2 regions of the Shewanella sp. SP2S2-6 genome follow, and region 2 is predicted to be linked to the other one. Evidence: predicted binding sites of a transcription regulator. Region 2 holds the regulator's gene; the other holds the start of a gene.
The links. Region 2 encodes LexA, which represses DNA repair genes until DNA is damaged. Its sites were predicted from a motif close to TACTGTATNNNNATACAGTA; they were not measured.
Positions count from the first base shown of each region.

Region 1: a site for LexA is predicted at 3,778-3,797, ahead of Q4Q57_RS06725 (YebG family protein). Genes of this name have one in related genera too.

Region 1 covers NZ_JAUOEQ010000006.1:49,188-57,257, reverse strand. Annotated here, with positions in the region: gene Q4Q57_RS06740 (MlaD family protein) at 1-2,363, opposite strand, end outside; gene Q4Q57_RS06735 (paraquat-inducible protein A) at 2,350-2,967, opposite strand; gene Q4Q57_RS06730 (paraquat-inducible protein A) at 2,969-3,601, opposite strand; gene Q4Q57_RS06725 (YebG family protein) at 3,809-4,108, shown strand; gene Q4Q57_RS06720 (GAF domain-containing protein) at 4,126-4,584, shown strand; gene proQ (RNA chaperone ProQ) at 4,869-5,498, shown strand; gene prc (carboxy terminal-processing peptidase) at 5,527-7,572, shown strand; gene pepN (aminopeptidase N) at 7,657-8,070, shown strand, end outside.
Region 2 covers NZ_JAUOEQ010000014.1:35,523-43,592, forward strand. Annotated here, with positions in the region: gene ctaD (cytochrome c oxidase subunit I) at 1-751, opposite strand, end outside; gene coxB (cytochrome c oxidase subunit II) at 761-2,317, opposite strand; gene Q4Q57_RS11465 (cell division inhibitor SulA) at 2,720-3,232, opposite strand; gene lexA (transcriptional repressor LexA) at 3,229-3,849, opposite strand; gene plsB (glycerol-3-phosphate 1-O-acyltransferase PlsB) at 4,010-6,433, shown strand; gene mtr (tryptophan permease) at 6,433-7,689, shown strand; gene Q4Q57_RS11485 (VOC family protein) at 7,838-8,070, shown strand, end outside.

The DNA.
Region 1 (8,070 bases), on a different contig from region 2:
CCCTGTGTCGACAGGTGATAACCATCGATTTGACCGACTTTGATACCACGGAAGAAGATAGGTGTGCCGACTTTCATCGAGCCTAAGTTGTTATCTTCTAAGGTGAATTTTAGCGCATCTTCGGCAACGTTGGCATAGCTGCTGACAGCGAGGTTGGCAACAAACTGGGTCGCTTTTTGACTGCTTGTACCCGGTAGCACACCGATGTAAGGGCCAGTGATCAAGGTTTCTGGTGCTTTAATTCCTGCTAGAGAAATTTGCGCATCCACTAGATGATATTCACAGTCGCTGCGGCTGAAATGTTCGGCGTATTCGCCGTAGAGATAGGCCGTTGCAGTGAGTGTATTGAGATCGGCATTGAGCTTCACCTGCGACACTTCACCCACTTGATGACCTTGATAGCGAATCGCTGCTTTGGCCGTCAGTTTACTTGAAGCGGGTAAGGTGAGGCGAATTGCCTGCGCCTGCGTTAATGCCAACTGCTTGCTCTCATAGAGTTTTAAGTTAGCTGTATTGCTGGCTTTGCCATTGCTATCAAGCAATCCCAGACTGATGCTGCCCTTTAATGCTCCTTGAAGCGGCGCGACCGCAACATCAATGCCCGCAAGACTGGCGCTAATATCCACGGCGCTGTTACGCCAGAACACATTCGGCTTTTTCAGCAAGGGCTGGAATTGTTTGTCGATAGCGAGCTTGATAGCAAAGTCTTCGGTCTTACTTTGCCAGTTCACTGAGTCAACTGTGCCAATTTGCATCTTTTTATAGTAAATCGGTGAGCCTTGGCTGACATCTGCGCCATCTTGACTGATTAAGGTTAGATGCACTTGTTGCTGACGATCATAAAAGGCTGTCGCGGCATCCACTGAGCTAAACAAGGTGAGGGCGCTGTTGGCGGCGAGTGGTGTATCGCTGTGGCCTTGGATCAAGCTAACCGCACCTTGAGTGAGCGTCGTAAAATCCCTTGCTTTGACTGAAACGCTGTCTAGTGATGCTTTTACTGTTAATGCCGACTCAGGGACAAAATAGCTGTCGCTGCGAATTAGGCTAGCAAACTCAGGTTGTAACTCGAGTTGGTATTCCACCGCCGATAAATCTTTGGTTAACTTAACCGCAAGCACTGAGCCAATAGGGATTTGCTTAAAGCGAACTTCAGCGCCCGCTGAAATACCCATGTTTTCGGCTGAGGTTAAGGTCAAGAAACGCTTCTTTGATTGCAGTAAATCAGGCGCTTTGGCTTGTAAGGCAAAACTGCTTGGCATCGCCGTTTTTGTATTAATGCCCGGCAGGAAGTTAATCACGCTGCCCGTTAGTAAACGCTCTGGATTTTTAATGCCTGAGAGGGAAATATCGGCACCTTCAAGCCAAAACACCCCGTCGTTAGTTAACAGTGAACCGTATTGAGGTTCAAACTTAGCCACGGCTATTACGCCATTCGCGGTGAGTTGCTTGCTTAAAATGCTGCCGATATTGATGCCGCGATAAACAATACGAGTGCCTTTGTCGACACCGTTAGCATCAGCCATGGTCAGGTTTATTTCTATGCCGCCAAGGGCTGTGGTTTCTGAATCATAAAGCGAAAAAATGTCACCGTTTTTGGCAATATCCGCTTTATCATCAGAGCTAAAACTCACGCCGCCAGCCAGAATGGATGCCAAACTCTCAGAGCTGACTTTAACGCCTGTCAGTGATGCATCAATTTTGACGCCGGAGACATTCCAAAAGTGGGAGTTTTTCTTCACTAATCGCGCGTATTGCTCTTGAATAAAAGCGCTGATGATGACTCTTTGATTACCATCTAAACGATAGCTAACCACACTGCCCACAGGGATTTGGCGGAAAAATATTGGCGAGCCAACATCCAACGAACCGAGTTTGTCTGAGGTCAGTTCGACCATCACACCTTCTGAGCCGATTTGCATCGGCGGCGGTTGGCGTTCAGCCTCGAAGAAGGTTGACGCATTACCTTTGCCCGGTTGAATCGCGATGTAGTTACCCGAAAACAACGCATCTAAGCCTTCAACACCTGTGATACTGGCCTTAGGGGTGACCAGCCAGAAGAGAGTTTCCTTATTTAAGAAAGGCTTAGCACGGTAGTCCATCATGACTTTAACGTTTACGCCCTTGAGATCTTCATCTATTCCTATGTCTTTGACTTTACCGACAGTCAAGCCTTGGTATTTGACTAAGGTTTTACCTACGTCAATCCCAGTGGCGCTCGGAAAGTGAATTTGAATTTCAACGCCCGATTCTTTAATGCTCTTAATGCCCAGCCACGCACCCAATGCCAACGCGACAATAGGCAGTAGCCAAATGGGCGAAAAGAGTTTTTTCTTTACAACTTTCGGCGATTCAATTTGTGTCATCTTGAGGTTCCAATCGATCCCAGAGTAAACGAGTGTCTAACACTTTTGCGGCTAACTGAGTTAACAGAATAACCAAGGCAAATGCGGTCGCTGCAGGCGCGGGTTTAGCGTCGAGTAGTTGTCCCATATTCACTAATGCCACTGTGATTGAGATGACAAATAAATCGAGCATAGACCAACGACCAATCCATTCGATGATGTGAAAACCCACCATCAATTTCTTTTTTGAAATCGGAATATCAAAGCTGATCGCGCACAGATAAATGGATAAGCCGATGATTTTAATCCATGGCACTAAAATACTGGCAGTAAAAACTATCACGGCAATGGGCAACATATCTGAATGCACTAGATGCAAAATGCCCGAAAAAATGGTGTCGTGCCGCACTTGCCCTTGGTTGGTCAGCATAGTGATAGGGTAAATGTTGGCAGGCACCAGCAAGATGGCAGCGGTAATCAACAAAGCCCAACTTTTTTGCAGGCTGGAATAGTCCCTGACCTGCAACTCAGCTTCACAGCGCTGACAGTGGCTGAGGTCACTACTATTGAGCTGGCGGCAGACCTTACACAGACACAGGCCGATATCTTTACCTTGTTGCTTCATATCAGCGATGACCTTCCAATAAAGTCCACATGTGCTCTAAGTCGTACTCTCGTTGAAGAAATAAAGTCACGAGAAACAACATATTGAAGCAAAATGTGCCCATACCAAAATAAATATCCGAAAAATCAGAAAGCTGGAACGATGAAACCAAAAAGCTGATCACATAAATTTCCAGCATAGTGAGCTGCGACAATACGCCATGAAACTTCAATAATTGCTTTAATGAGTTACGCCAAAAAAGACGACTCAGTCCCCATTTCACAATCAAAATCTGCGTCAGTATCGACAACAGTAATAAGCCTGGACCAATCACAGCGGCGGCAAGCACAGCTAAACCAACGACCCAATAACCTTGGTCAAATACCGCAAACGCGCCCTGAAAAACCGTGGTGGTGCGAATGCTGCCGAAAAAGTGAATTTCGAGTACGGGTAAAAAATTGGCAGGAAAATAAAATACTAGTGCCGAGATACATAGGGCGAGCATGCCATTTACAGAGCAGTAAGGAGTGTCATAAAGTGCAGTGCTGCAACGGGGGCAAAGGGCTCTGACACCGCTTGGCAAGGCACGTTTGCGGACTGCTAAATCGCAGGAACGGCAAAGGATTACTGAATTTTCTGCTGCGTTTTCATGCATATAAAAATATATATTAGCCTAAATAGGAGTAATAACAGCGAGATCGGTGCAAAGTGTAGTGCTAATCAGCCGTTCTGCACAGTCTAGCGCTTTATAATCTTGGCAACGAAAGTACGCTAATAATATCAGATTAATCAGAACACTTGCATCACAAGTTCAATCTATGTCACTCTAGTTACTGTATATAAAAACAGTGCGAGGGCAGTCATGGCAGTAATAACACAGTTTGTCGTGGTCAGAGAAGGGGTTGAAAAGATGACATTCACATCTAAGAAGGAGGCTGATGCCTACGATAAGATGCTCGATATCGCCGATAACCTTATCCCCTTCATTCAAAAAGCTGATTTAGGTATAGATGAAAGCGTGGGCGAAAAGCTCGCATTCTATTTTGCTAACAATAAAGATGAGCTGACGAACTTGCTTAAAGGTGTCGTTCAGGTTAATAGTACGCCAACGAATCCACCTGCTGCGAAAAAAGCGGCTAAAAAGACCGAAGCAGCAGAATAAAATTGTTAGGAAATGTAATGAAATCGAAATTTTATGAGTCACTTAACCGTCAAGCCTTGGCCTTGTTGGAAGGGGAAGATGACCTTGTTGCGGCAATGGCGAATTTTTCAGCCTTACTCAATGATAATTTGACTGAGCTGAACTGGGTGGGATTCTACGTTATGCGTGGCGAACAACTGGTACTTGGCCCGTTTCAAGGTAAACTGGCTTGTACACGCATTCCGCTAGGAAAAGGCGTGTGTGGTACGGCGGCATTCACCAATCAAACCCAGCGAGTGGCCGATGTTCATCAATTTGATGGCCATATTGCCTGTGATTCTGCCAGTAATTCTGAAATCGTTGTGCCAGTTCGTGCCCAAGGTAACGTGGTTGCCGTGCTCGATATTGACAGCCCAATCTTCGATCGTTTCGATGAAGAAGACCAAAAGGGGCTGGAATTACTGGTTAAAAGTTTTGAAAACTGCCTATTTGATTAATTTGCGTACAATAACGCATAATTCATAGTCGCAATCGGTGGCGTGCGCCTTATAATATGCGCCTGCACGCATTAAGCTGGTTTGATTGGCATGCAATGAATAAGCTTAGTGTTTTGAGCTGTAAAAATTTGTTAAGGTATATTTTTTTTAACTTTAGTAAACGCGGCTAGGATGCTAATTTGTACGTTGACTCAATATTGAGTTTAACGAAGATAAACGACACGTAAGAAGCTGATATATATATCACCTCGAATCGATGTCCCTTTTTGACTGTGGAAGTAATGATGGAATCAACAGAAAAGTTGACCGACACCAATGCAATTTTGGCGTATTTGTATGAAACATTTCCTTTGTGCTTTATTGCTGAAGGTGAAACTAAGCCATTAAAAATCGGATTGTTTCAAGATTTGGCTGAAAGGTTGGCTGATGATTCTAAAGTCAGTAAAACTCAGCTCAGAGTTGCCTTAAGACGTTACACCAGCAGCTGGCGCTATTTAAAGTGCGTTAAAGCGGGCGCACAACGCGTTAATCTGGATGGCGAACCTTGCGGCGAGTTAGAGCAAGAGCACATTGACCATGCTCAAGCCATGTTGAAAGAGAGTCAGGATAAAGCGAAAGCGAAACGTGCAGCACTCGCACCTAAGCCTGCGGCGAAGAAAGCACCTAAAAAGGTGGCTGTTCCTCAACGTGCTAAAACTGAGCGTCCTGCTAAGCCTGCGCCTAAAGCTGCAGCGCCAGTCGTAAATTATGTCCAAGCACAATTGACTGATTTAACGAAAAAACAACGCGTCAATGTTAAGTTAGGTATGACACCCGTAGCCGGTGTGATTACTGATATTAACAAGGAAGATATTCATGTTCAGCTTGATAGTGGCCTAACGATTAAAGTTAGAGCAGAACATATCCTGCTGTAATCATTTTTTAAAACGGAGTAACTTGTTGATGCGAAAACTCACTTTGGCTACCTCGATCGCCACTGTTTTTGTCGGATTCTCGGCTTGGGCCGTACCACCCACGATTCAAATCAGCGAGTTACCCACTCTCAAGCAGGAAGCGCAACATAAGGTCGCGAGCAAAAGGGTAACGGACTTATACACTCGTTCGCACTATCATAGATTTAATCTTGATGATGCCTTTTCTACGCAAATTTTTGACCGTTATCTACAGCAGTTAGACTATCGCCGCAATGTGTTAACCCAAGCGGATGTCGATAGTTTTAAACCTTATGCTACCCAATTCGATGACATGCTCAGTTCTGGTGAACTTGAGCCTGCCTATAAAATGTTTGATATCGTCCAAAAGCGTCGTTATGAAGGCTTTGTCTATGCTTTATCCCTACTGGATAAAGAGATGGACTTCTCCGCCCCTGGCGATGCCTATGAGTACGACCGTGACGATGCGGCATGGCCAAAAGATCAATCCGAGATCAACGAGTTATGGCGTCAACGTGTTAAATACGATGCGCTAAATCTAAAACTCACAGGTAAAAAATGGCCTGAGATTGTTGAGATCCTGCAAAAGCGTTACAACAACGCCATCAAACGTTTGACTCAAACCAACAGTGAAGACGTGTTCCAAGGCGTGATGAATGCCTTCTCACGCAGCATTGAGCCGCATACGAGTTACCTGTCACCACGCAATGCTGAACGTTTCCAAATGGAAATGAATTTAAGCCTTGAAGGGATTGGTGCTCAACTGCAACTTGAAGACGATTACACTGTTATTAAAAGCTTAATTGCTGGCGGCCCTGCGGCTGGCAGCGAAAAACTGTCGCCGGAAGACAAGATTGTCGGCGTCGGTCAAGAAGGCGGTGAAATTGTTGATGTGATCGGCTGGCGTTTAGACGACGTGGTTGATCTGATAAAGGGGCCTAAGGGCAGTAAAGTCGTACTGCAAATTTTACCGAAGAAAGGCGGTTCGAATGCTAAGCCATTCGACGTTACCTTAGTACGCGATAAAATTCGTCTTGAAGACAGAGCGGCAACCTCTAAGGTGATTGAACCTAAAGACGGCGAGTACGCTAATCGCAAAGTCGGCGTGATCCATATTCCTGGTTTCTACATGAACCTGTCACAGGACGTTGAAAAAGAGCTAGTGAAGTTAAACGAAGCCAAAGTTGAAGGCATAGTCATCGACCTTAGAGGTAACGGTGGTGGTGCATTAACAGAAGCCGTGTTGCTGACGGGACTCTTTATCGATATGGGCCCTGTGGTGCAAATTCGTGATGCTGATGGCCGTGTGTCTGCGCACCGTGATAACGATGGCAAAACCAGTTATGCGGGCCCGTTGACTGTGATGGTTGACCGTTACAGTGCTTCAGCCTCTGAGATTTTTGCTGCCGCATTGCAAGATTATGACCGCGCGCTGATTGTTGGTGAATCTAGCTTTGGTAAAGGTACAGTGCAGCAGCATAAGAGCTTAGGCCGTATCTACGACATGTATGAAAAGCCAATTGGTCATGTGCAATACACGATTCAAAAGTTCTATCGGATCAATGGCGGCAGCACTCAGCTTAAAGGTGTGACACCAAACATTGCTTACCCAAGTGCGTTAGAGCCAGGTGAGTACGGCGAAGCTGAAGAGAAAAATGCCTTGCCTTGGGATAAAGTGCCAATGGCACAATATGGCACGCTCAATGATGTGACGCCTGAGTTAGTGACTAGCCTTGAGGCCAAGCACCTTAACCGCATCAAAAGCAGTGTAGAGTTTGCTTATATCAATCAAGATATTGCCGACTTTAAAAAGCACCACAAAGAGAAGACAGTTTCTCTGGTTGAAAGTGAGCGCATTGCCTCCCGCGAAGCCGATGAGAAGAAAGTCCTCGATAGAACGAACGAGCGCCGAGTCGCCAATGGTTTAGCATCGGTTAAATCCATGGAAGACATTAAAGACGACGCCGAATTGCCAGACGCATTTTTAGATGAAACGGCTTATATCACTTTAGATATGGCTGATGCGCAAAAACTGGCTAAAACTAGTGCTAAGTAGGCGCTAGTCGAGTCGATTTATCCAATATCAAAACGCGCTTATGGCGCGTTTTTTCTTATTTAGATCAGCGTTAAAGGGATCGAAATGACACAAGCTCAAGCAAAATACTTAAAAGATTATCAAGCGCCACTCTTCACGATAGACACGATCGACTTAGCCTTTAATCTGGCGGGCAATGAGACTCATGTGGAGGCGATAAGTCGGGTAAAACGCGCTTCTAAGCATGCCCAAGCTTTAGTATTGGATGGCGAAGACTTAACTGTCGTCTCGTTGACGGTTGACGGTGAAGCAGTGCCTTACCATGTTAGCGCGGGTCAATTAGTCTTAGAAACGGCGCTTGATGAGTTTGAGCTGAACATCGTCACTAAGCTCGAACCCGAGGCCAATTCGAGCCTTGAAGGCCTGTATATGTCCGATGGTGCCTACTGCACGCAATGTGAGGCTGAGGGCTTTAGACGGATCACTTATTTCCTCGACCGTCCCGATGTATTAGCCAAA
Region 2 (8,070 bases):
GCTGGAACATCACAGGATCGCCACCCCCCGCGGCGTCGAAGAAGCTAGTGCCGAAAAACTTATCGGTCAGCACCATAGTTACAGCGCCCGCGAGGACGGGCATCACAGCGATCAGCAGGAATGCTGTGATAAGCCAAGTCCATACAAATAGCGGTAACTTCATCCATGTCATGCCGGGCGCACGTAAGTTCACTATGGTCACAATCACGTTGATTGCGCCCATAATTGAACTTATCCCCATGATATGAATAGAGAACACGAAGAGTGCCGTGCTATCGGGGCTATAAGTGGTTGATAGTGGCGCGTAGAAGGTCCAACCAAAGTTAGGCCCGCCGCCTTCCATAAACAGTGAGCTGAGCAAAATGGTAAAGGCGAAGGGTAAGATCCAAAAACTCCAGTTATTCATCCGTGGCAGCGCCATATCGGGCGCCCCAATCATCATAGGGATCAGCCAGTTGGCGAGCCCAGTAAAGGCTGGCATCACGGCGCCGAACACCATAATCAGCCCATGGACTGTGGTCATTTGGTTGAAGAAGTTGGGCTCGACCAATTGTAATCCGGGCTGAAACAGTTCAGCGCGGATCACCATGGCCATAGCGCCACCGGTTAAAAACATAATGAAGCTGAACCATAAATACAGAGTACCAATGTCTTTATGGTTGGTGGTTAGCACCCAGCGCATGATGCCCTTTGGCGCACCATGATGATGGTCATCATGGGCTGCGGTTTGATCTTGAGTCGTTGTGCTCATCATAATCCCCTACTGTCCATGGCTGGCGATATCAGCGGGTTGCACTGTATCGCCGGTATTGTTGCCCCAAGCATTGCGCTCATAGGTAATGACGGCCGCGAGTTGCTGTGGACTGAGTTGTTTGCCAAATGCCTGCATCGCCGTGCCCGTTTTGCCATGTATTACTATGTCGAGATGATTAGCAACGGGTCCTGTGGCGATAGCACTGCCAGCGAGTGCGGGGAAGGCTGGTGGTATGCCAGCTCCCGTTAACTGATGGCAGGCCGCACAAGTGGTGGCGTAAACAGTTTCACCTTCGGCCATCAAGGCGTCGTGGGTGAGAGTAGGGAGACTCGCTGGATCGACTATGGTTGTGGAGTCGACAACGGCTGCGGGCTCTGTTGCAGGTGCGGGTGTTGGGGTCGTGCTGACTGGTGCGGTAGCAGGTGCCTGTGTGCCAGTACTGCCGTTCATATGCTCATTAACATCTTTGGCCTGCACAGCGTCGCCAGTATTATTACCCCACGCATTACGCTCATAGGTAATCACAGCGGCAATTTCTTGTGCATTCAATTGCTTACCAAAGGCTTGCATGGCCGTACCCGTTTTACCGTTGATCACGATTTCAAGGTGGCCGCTGAGCTGTCCCGTTGCTATCGGACTGCCTTTGAGGTGTGGGAATACGCCTTGTAACCCCTCGCCATTAGGCTGGTGGCAGGCTGCGCAGTGACCGAGGTAAACTTGCTCACCTTGGGTCATCAGCTCCTCTTTGCTAAGGGTCTGTGACAATGCAGCTTGAGCAGCTTCTGCCGCCGCGCCTGCAGCTTGTTTTTGCTCCGCTACCCAAGCTTCAAACTCGGCTTCGGGTAAGGCTTGCACTACAATCGGCATAAAACCATGGTCTTTACCGCAAAGTTCGGCGCACTGACCACGGTAAATGCCGGGTTTGTCTATGCGAGTCCAGGCCTCATTGATAAACCCAGGATTAGCATCTTTTTTCACCGCAAAAGCAGGTACCCACCATGAATGAATGACGTCTTCTGAGGTCATTAAAAAGCGGATTTTGCGATTTATCGGTAGCACGAGCGGCTTATCGACCTCCAAAAGGTAATTTTCCCCTTTGGTTTCGGTACCGTCGATTTGTGTTCTTGGGGTTGCGAGTATGCTGTAAAAATCAATGTCTTGATCGAAATAGCTGTAGTGCCATTTCCATTGGGAACCTGTGACTTTAACGGTGAGATCGGCATTGCTGGGATCTTCCATAGCAATTAAGGTTTTTGTCGCTGGAATCGCCATTAAGATCAAAATGATAAATGGCAGAATCGTCCAAGCGATTTCAACTTTAGTGCTTTCGTGAAAGTGCGACGCGACAGCGCCTTTGGATTTTCTGTGATTGATCATGGCGTAAATCATCACGCCAAAGACCACAAGGCCAATGGCGCAGCAGATATACAAGATGGTCATGTGCAAGTGATAAACCTTGCCACTGATCTCGGTTACGCCAGGGGTCATGTTGAACCGCATGTCCGCGGCGGCCAACGGTGGTGCGAATAACACCACGAGTAAACAATACAACAATTGCTTCACAAGACTTCTCCTCTGCCAATTGCGAATAGCAACTACAAAGAAGAGCAACACAGTAAGTCTCAACTCTATGCAAACTCTTCAGTTCCCAAAAAAGCGTTTTTGACTTCAACGTGCGTTGGCGGCTGTTACTTTTAATTAAGTATTGTTACTGCTGGTATTAGCCACGCTGGCACATACGACTGAAATAAATCTGTTCTCTATTTTTAGTGGCATTTTGAACTCGATTACGGCTCGATTTATTTGCCACGGGCGGCGATATATCATCGCCGACTAAATCAACCATACTTGCTGTTTAAATATTGATCAAGATCACTTATTTATCTAATTGTCTGAAAAATTGCCAAAAAAAAGCCTCACATTCATAGGCGAGGCGGCTTTCAAGGTAAAAAAATAAATGAATATTTAATGTACAGCGCTAAAAAAAGATTGTTGGCCGAAGAGATTGCCTTGCTCAATGCGTACGTCGCCATGTAAGTGACTGTTTACGTCTTCTAGCACTATACCCATGGCGCGGGCACTTTTAGCGACGATTTGCAGGCGACGATTATCGCGTGCATCCAGTGATTGGGTCCAAGTAATAACCGCACTGGACGTACCACTTGTTAAGGCTTTTTCCATCGCCCACAGGGTTTCGACTTCATCTTTAGCGTGCACCAGCAAGACTCTGTCCATACGCACGCCTGCATTGGCGAGCATTTGTTTGTAGCCAATGCTCGGTGGGTTGATGAGTACTAACCAACGACCCTGTTGGCTTAACTGGGCGAGTTGCGCACTCAAATGGATTAACTCTTGGCGGCCTTGAGTCTTAGTTGGCATGCAGGCGATAGGTGCGTGGTGCCAGTCATAGTCGGCATCACGGACTTCATCGAGCCACAAGCCCGGATGGCGGGGTGCATTGCCAAGTAGTTTGTTCATAGCCAATCTCCATTACGGATCACACCGACGGCGAGTCCTTCAATTGTTAAACTTTGATAGCCTAAATCCACTTTTATCGGGGAATAGTCTTCATTTTCGGCGTGTAGATAGACCACATTGCCTTTTTTTTCGAAACGTTTAACAGTGACATCGTCGTCGACTCTAGCGACAACCACTTGACCATTTCTAGCTTGTTGTACTTTATGGACAGCCAGCAAATCTCCTTCGAGAATGCCGATATTCTTCATGCTGTCGCCTTTAACCCGCAGTAAGAAATCGGCGGCGGGATGGAACATGCTCGGGTCGACTTGGTAGTACTGTTCGACATGTTCTTGGGCAAGAATAGGTTCGCCAGCAGCCACTTGACCGATAAGTGGTAAACCTGTTTCAGTTAAATCTTCGACTTCCGCAGGTAGGCGAATGCCCCGCGATGTGCCTGGCATGATCTCAATGCAGCCCTTTTTCGCCAACGCTTTAAGATGCTCTTCAGCCGCATTGGCGCTCTTAAAACCTAAACGGGTCGCGATTTCTGCCCGAGTGGGTGGCATGCCAGTATCGGCAATATTTCGTTTAATTAGCTCTAAAATTTCAGCTTGGCGTGGCGTCAAAGGTCTCATGGTGTTTCCTGTTTTTCTATACAGTTACTGTTAGTATATACAGTATTATTTGCAGCGCAAGTATTAACCACTTTTTAGCTATGTTGGAGAGAATTAGCGAATATTACCCATAGTCTGGTATTCTACCGGGCTAGTAAACGTACTTAATTGCATAAGAATAATGCCTAAACACGACTCTCTTTGGTTGAAATCATTACGCTGGATCCAAAAACACTTAGTGCACACTATTGTTGTGCCTCAGGATCCCTTTGCCGATCTGAATCTGGATGCCTCCAGACCCCTTGCTTATGTGATGAAAACGGAATCGCTGAGTGACATCGCTGCCCTGAGCGAAATTACGGCTAAGTTAGGACTGCCGAGCCCCTATGAGCCTTTAGTGGCAAATGGTGTGATTGCGCCTCGGGTTGTCTGCCTTCAAGGGCGTAAGCCGCTGTTTGGTGAGCGTGCCGGTAACGAGCCTTTCCTCGAATGCTTTATGCGTTTGTTGGCCGTGCATAAGGAGCGCCCTGAATTAGACATTCAACTGGTGCCCGTGAGCCTGTATTGGGGCCGCACGCCAGGGAAAGAAGACGACACTATGAAGGCGGCTGTGTTTGAGCGGGAAAACCCGACTTGGCTGCGCAAATGCTTGATGATTCTATTCTTAGGTCGACATAACTTCGTACAGTTTTCAAATGCGGTATCTCTGCGATACATGGCCGACGAACACGGCACTGACATGGGGATCGCCCATAAGTTAGCGCGGGTAGCGCGGGTGCATTTCCGTCGTCAACGTAAGGTGATGACAGGGCCTGTGCTGCCAAATCGCCAAGCACTGTTTCATTCGCTGCTCAAATCCGAGTCCTTGCGTAAAGCGATTCAAGAAGAAGCGGCCAACAAAAAGATTTCTGAGACCCAAGCGCGCGAGACAGCCATTGAGTATCTTGATGAAATCGCTGCAGATTACTCAGATAGCTTAGTGCGTATTGCCGAGCGTTTCTTAACTTGGTTGTGGAACAAGCTTTACAGCGGGATCAACATCAAAGGTGCCGAGCAAGTTCGTCAGCTGCACCACGATGGCCACGAGATTGTCTATGTACCTTGTCATCGCAGCCACATGGATTACCTGCTGTTATCGTATATTTTGTACTATCAAGGTATGGTTCCGCCGCACATTGCCGCAGGTATTAACCTCAACTTCTGGCCCGCTGGACCTATGTTCCGTCGCGGTGGTGCCTTCTTTATCCGCCGTAGTTTTAATGGCAACAAGCTGTATACCGCAGTATTCCGTGAGTATTTAGATCAACTGTTTGCTAAAGGTTATTCGGTGGAATATTTCTCCGAAGGCGGCCGCTCACGTACGGGTCGTCTATTGGCGCCAAAAACCGGCATGATTGCTATGACTATGAACAGTGTGCTGCGCGGTATCGAGCGTCCAGTCACGCTAGTGCCTGTGTATTTAGGCTATGACCATGTGATGGAAGTGGCGACGTACCATAAAGAGTTAAGTGGTAAGAAAAAGAAAAAAGAATCTGTGTGGCAAGTGTTTGGCGCGATCCGCAAACTGGGTAATTTCGGTCAAGGTTATGTGAACTTTGGCGAGCCTATAACCCTGCAAAACTTCTTAAATGAGCGCGCGCCAAACTGGCGTACTGAGTTGGCCGATGATCCTGAGCAAAAACCAAGCTGGTTAACGCCAGCTGTAAACGTGCTGGCGAATCGAGTGATGACAAATATCAACGATGCGGCGGCGGCGAGTTCGGTGACCTTGACGAGTTTAGTGTTGCTGGCCACAGATCAAAATGCCTTAGAGCGCAGTCTGCTGGAACGTCAGCTTGATCTGTATCTGACCCTACTCAAAAAAGTGCCTTACACTACTTATACTTCGGTTGCCGAAGGTGATGGTAAGCATTTAGTGCAGCAAGGTTTAGAGCTGAATAAGTTTGTTGTGTGTGCCGATCCTTTAGGTGAAATCGTGTCTATCGAAGCGAGTCAGGCTGTGTCTATGACTTACTATCGTAACAATATCATTCACTTATTTATTGTGCCGTCATTAATTGCGAGCTGCTTAACGCATAATGAGCAGATCCCGCGTCAGCAAGTGGTGTCAATCGTTGCCGATTTTTATCCACTGCTGAAAGCCGAACTCTTTATGGGCATTAAAGATGTACCTGCCTATGTCAATCAAGTGCTGGATTTCTTCATTGAACAAGGGTTAGTGGTCGAGACTGATACCTTAGCTGTCGTGCCAGAGCACACTAGCCAACTATTATTGTTAGCCAGTTCCGTGAGCGAGACCTTGCAACGCTATGCGATTATTTTCAACCTGTTAGCGAACAGACCTAAGATGGAGCGCTCAGAACTTGAGTCTGAGAGTCATCTACTTGCCCAGCGTTTAGGCGCTTTGCATGGCATTACCGCGCCTGAGTTCTACGATAAGAAACTTTACGGCACCTTGAGCGTTAAGCTCAAAGAATTGGGATATCTGGCGGATAACCAAGATAAGTCCAATATCAATCGCATACGAGATCAAGCCAATAGCTTATTACGTCCGTCAGTGAAACAAACGATAGTGGCGAGTGTCACCGCGGAGCATACAGTTTAATGGCAAATCATATGAATGCGGCTAAGCATAAGCCCGCAGGTAAGTCCTTGCTCGGCGGCGCCATGATTATTGCTGGCACGACCGTAGGTGCTGGGATGTTTTCTCTGCCCGTGGTCGGTGCAGGTATGTGGTTTGGCTATTCGATTTTAATGTTATTGGGCATTTGGTTTTGCATGTTGATGTCGGGCTTATTGCTACTCGAAACCAATTTGCATTTCGAGCCCGGTGCCAGCTTCGATACTTTAAGCAAGCAAACCTTAGGGCAGTTTTGGCGGATAGTGAACGGCGTTTCCATCGCGTTCGTGCTGTATATTTTGACCTATGCCTATATCAGCGGCGGTGGCTCGATTGTGAATCACAGCTTGCAGGGCATGGGAATTGAGTTACCGCAAAGTGTGGCAGGGCTAGTGTTTGCCATAGTATTGGCGAGCATAGTGTTGATCAGCACTAAGGCCGTGGATCGCATTACCACGATTATGCTCGGCGGTATGATCATTACCTTCTTCCTCGCTATTGGCAATTTACTGATCGAAATCGATGTGACTAAGTTGCTCGAACCCGATGGTAATAGTAGCTTTTCACCTTATCTGTGGGCGGCGCTACCCTTTGGTCTTGCCAGCTTTGGCTACCATGGTAACGTTCCCAGCTTAGTGAAGTATTACGGCAAAGATTCCACCACCATTATCAAGGCGATTTTCGTCGGCACCTTTATCGCGCTGGTGATTTATGCCTGTTGGTTAGTGGCGACTATGGGCAATATTCCCCGCAGCCAGTTTATCGATATTATTGCCAAAGGCGGCAATATGGGCGTCTTGGTGGGCGCTTTGTCCGAGGTGATGGCGAGTAGCTGGTTGAACAGTATGTTAACGCTGTTTGCTAACTTGGCCGTGGCTTCATCTTTCTTAGGGGTGACCTTAGGTTTGTTCGATTATCTAGCCGACTTGTTTGGTTTTGACGATTCTCGCTCGGGCCGGATGAAAACCGCGTTAGTGACCTTTGTGCCGCCGACGATTTTAGGATTATTGTTCCCCGACGGCTTCTTGGTGGCGATTGGCTTTGCGGCATTAGCGGCGACAGTGTGGGCGGTAATCGTCCCGGCGCTGATGGCCTATAAATCGCGGCAGTTATTCCCCGAGAGCACAGGTTTTAGAGTGATAGGCGGTACACCGTTGATTATTCTTGTGGTGTTATTTGGCATAGTCACGGGTGCTTGTCATCTGCTCGCGATGGCAAATTTACTGCCGCAATATTCCTAATTTTTTCGATGATTTAAGCCCTCCATGTGAGGGCTTTTTTGTATTTAGCGATTGAGTTTTAATCCTGCAGATCTTTTTTATCCCGACACTGTACAGAAGCCCGAACTCAGGCTTAACTCGAATGATTGTAAAAACGAAGGAGCAAATGATGAAAATTACTCAGTACGCACAAGGACATGCATGTTGGGTTGAACTCGCAAGCCACGATTGGCAAGCTGCTAAGGCATTCTACCAAGCGTTATTTGGTTGGGATTCAGTAGACATGCCAATCCAGGAAGGTCATTTTTCGCTATTTAATTTAGCAGGTGATGATTTAGGCGCCATGTACCAAATTCCTGAGTCTGAGTCGCAGATCCCCAGTCATTGGCGTGTCTACTTTGC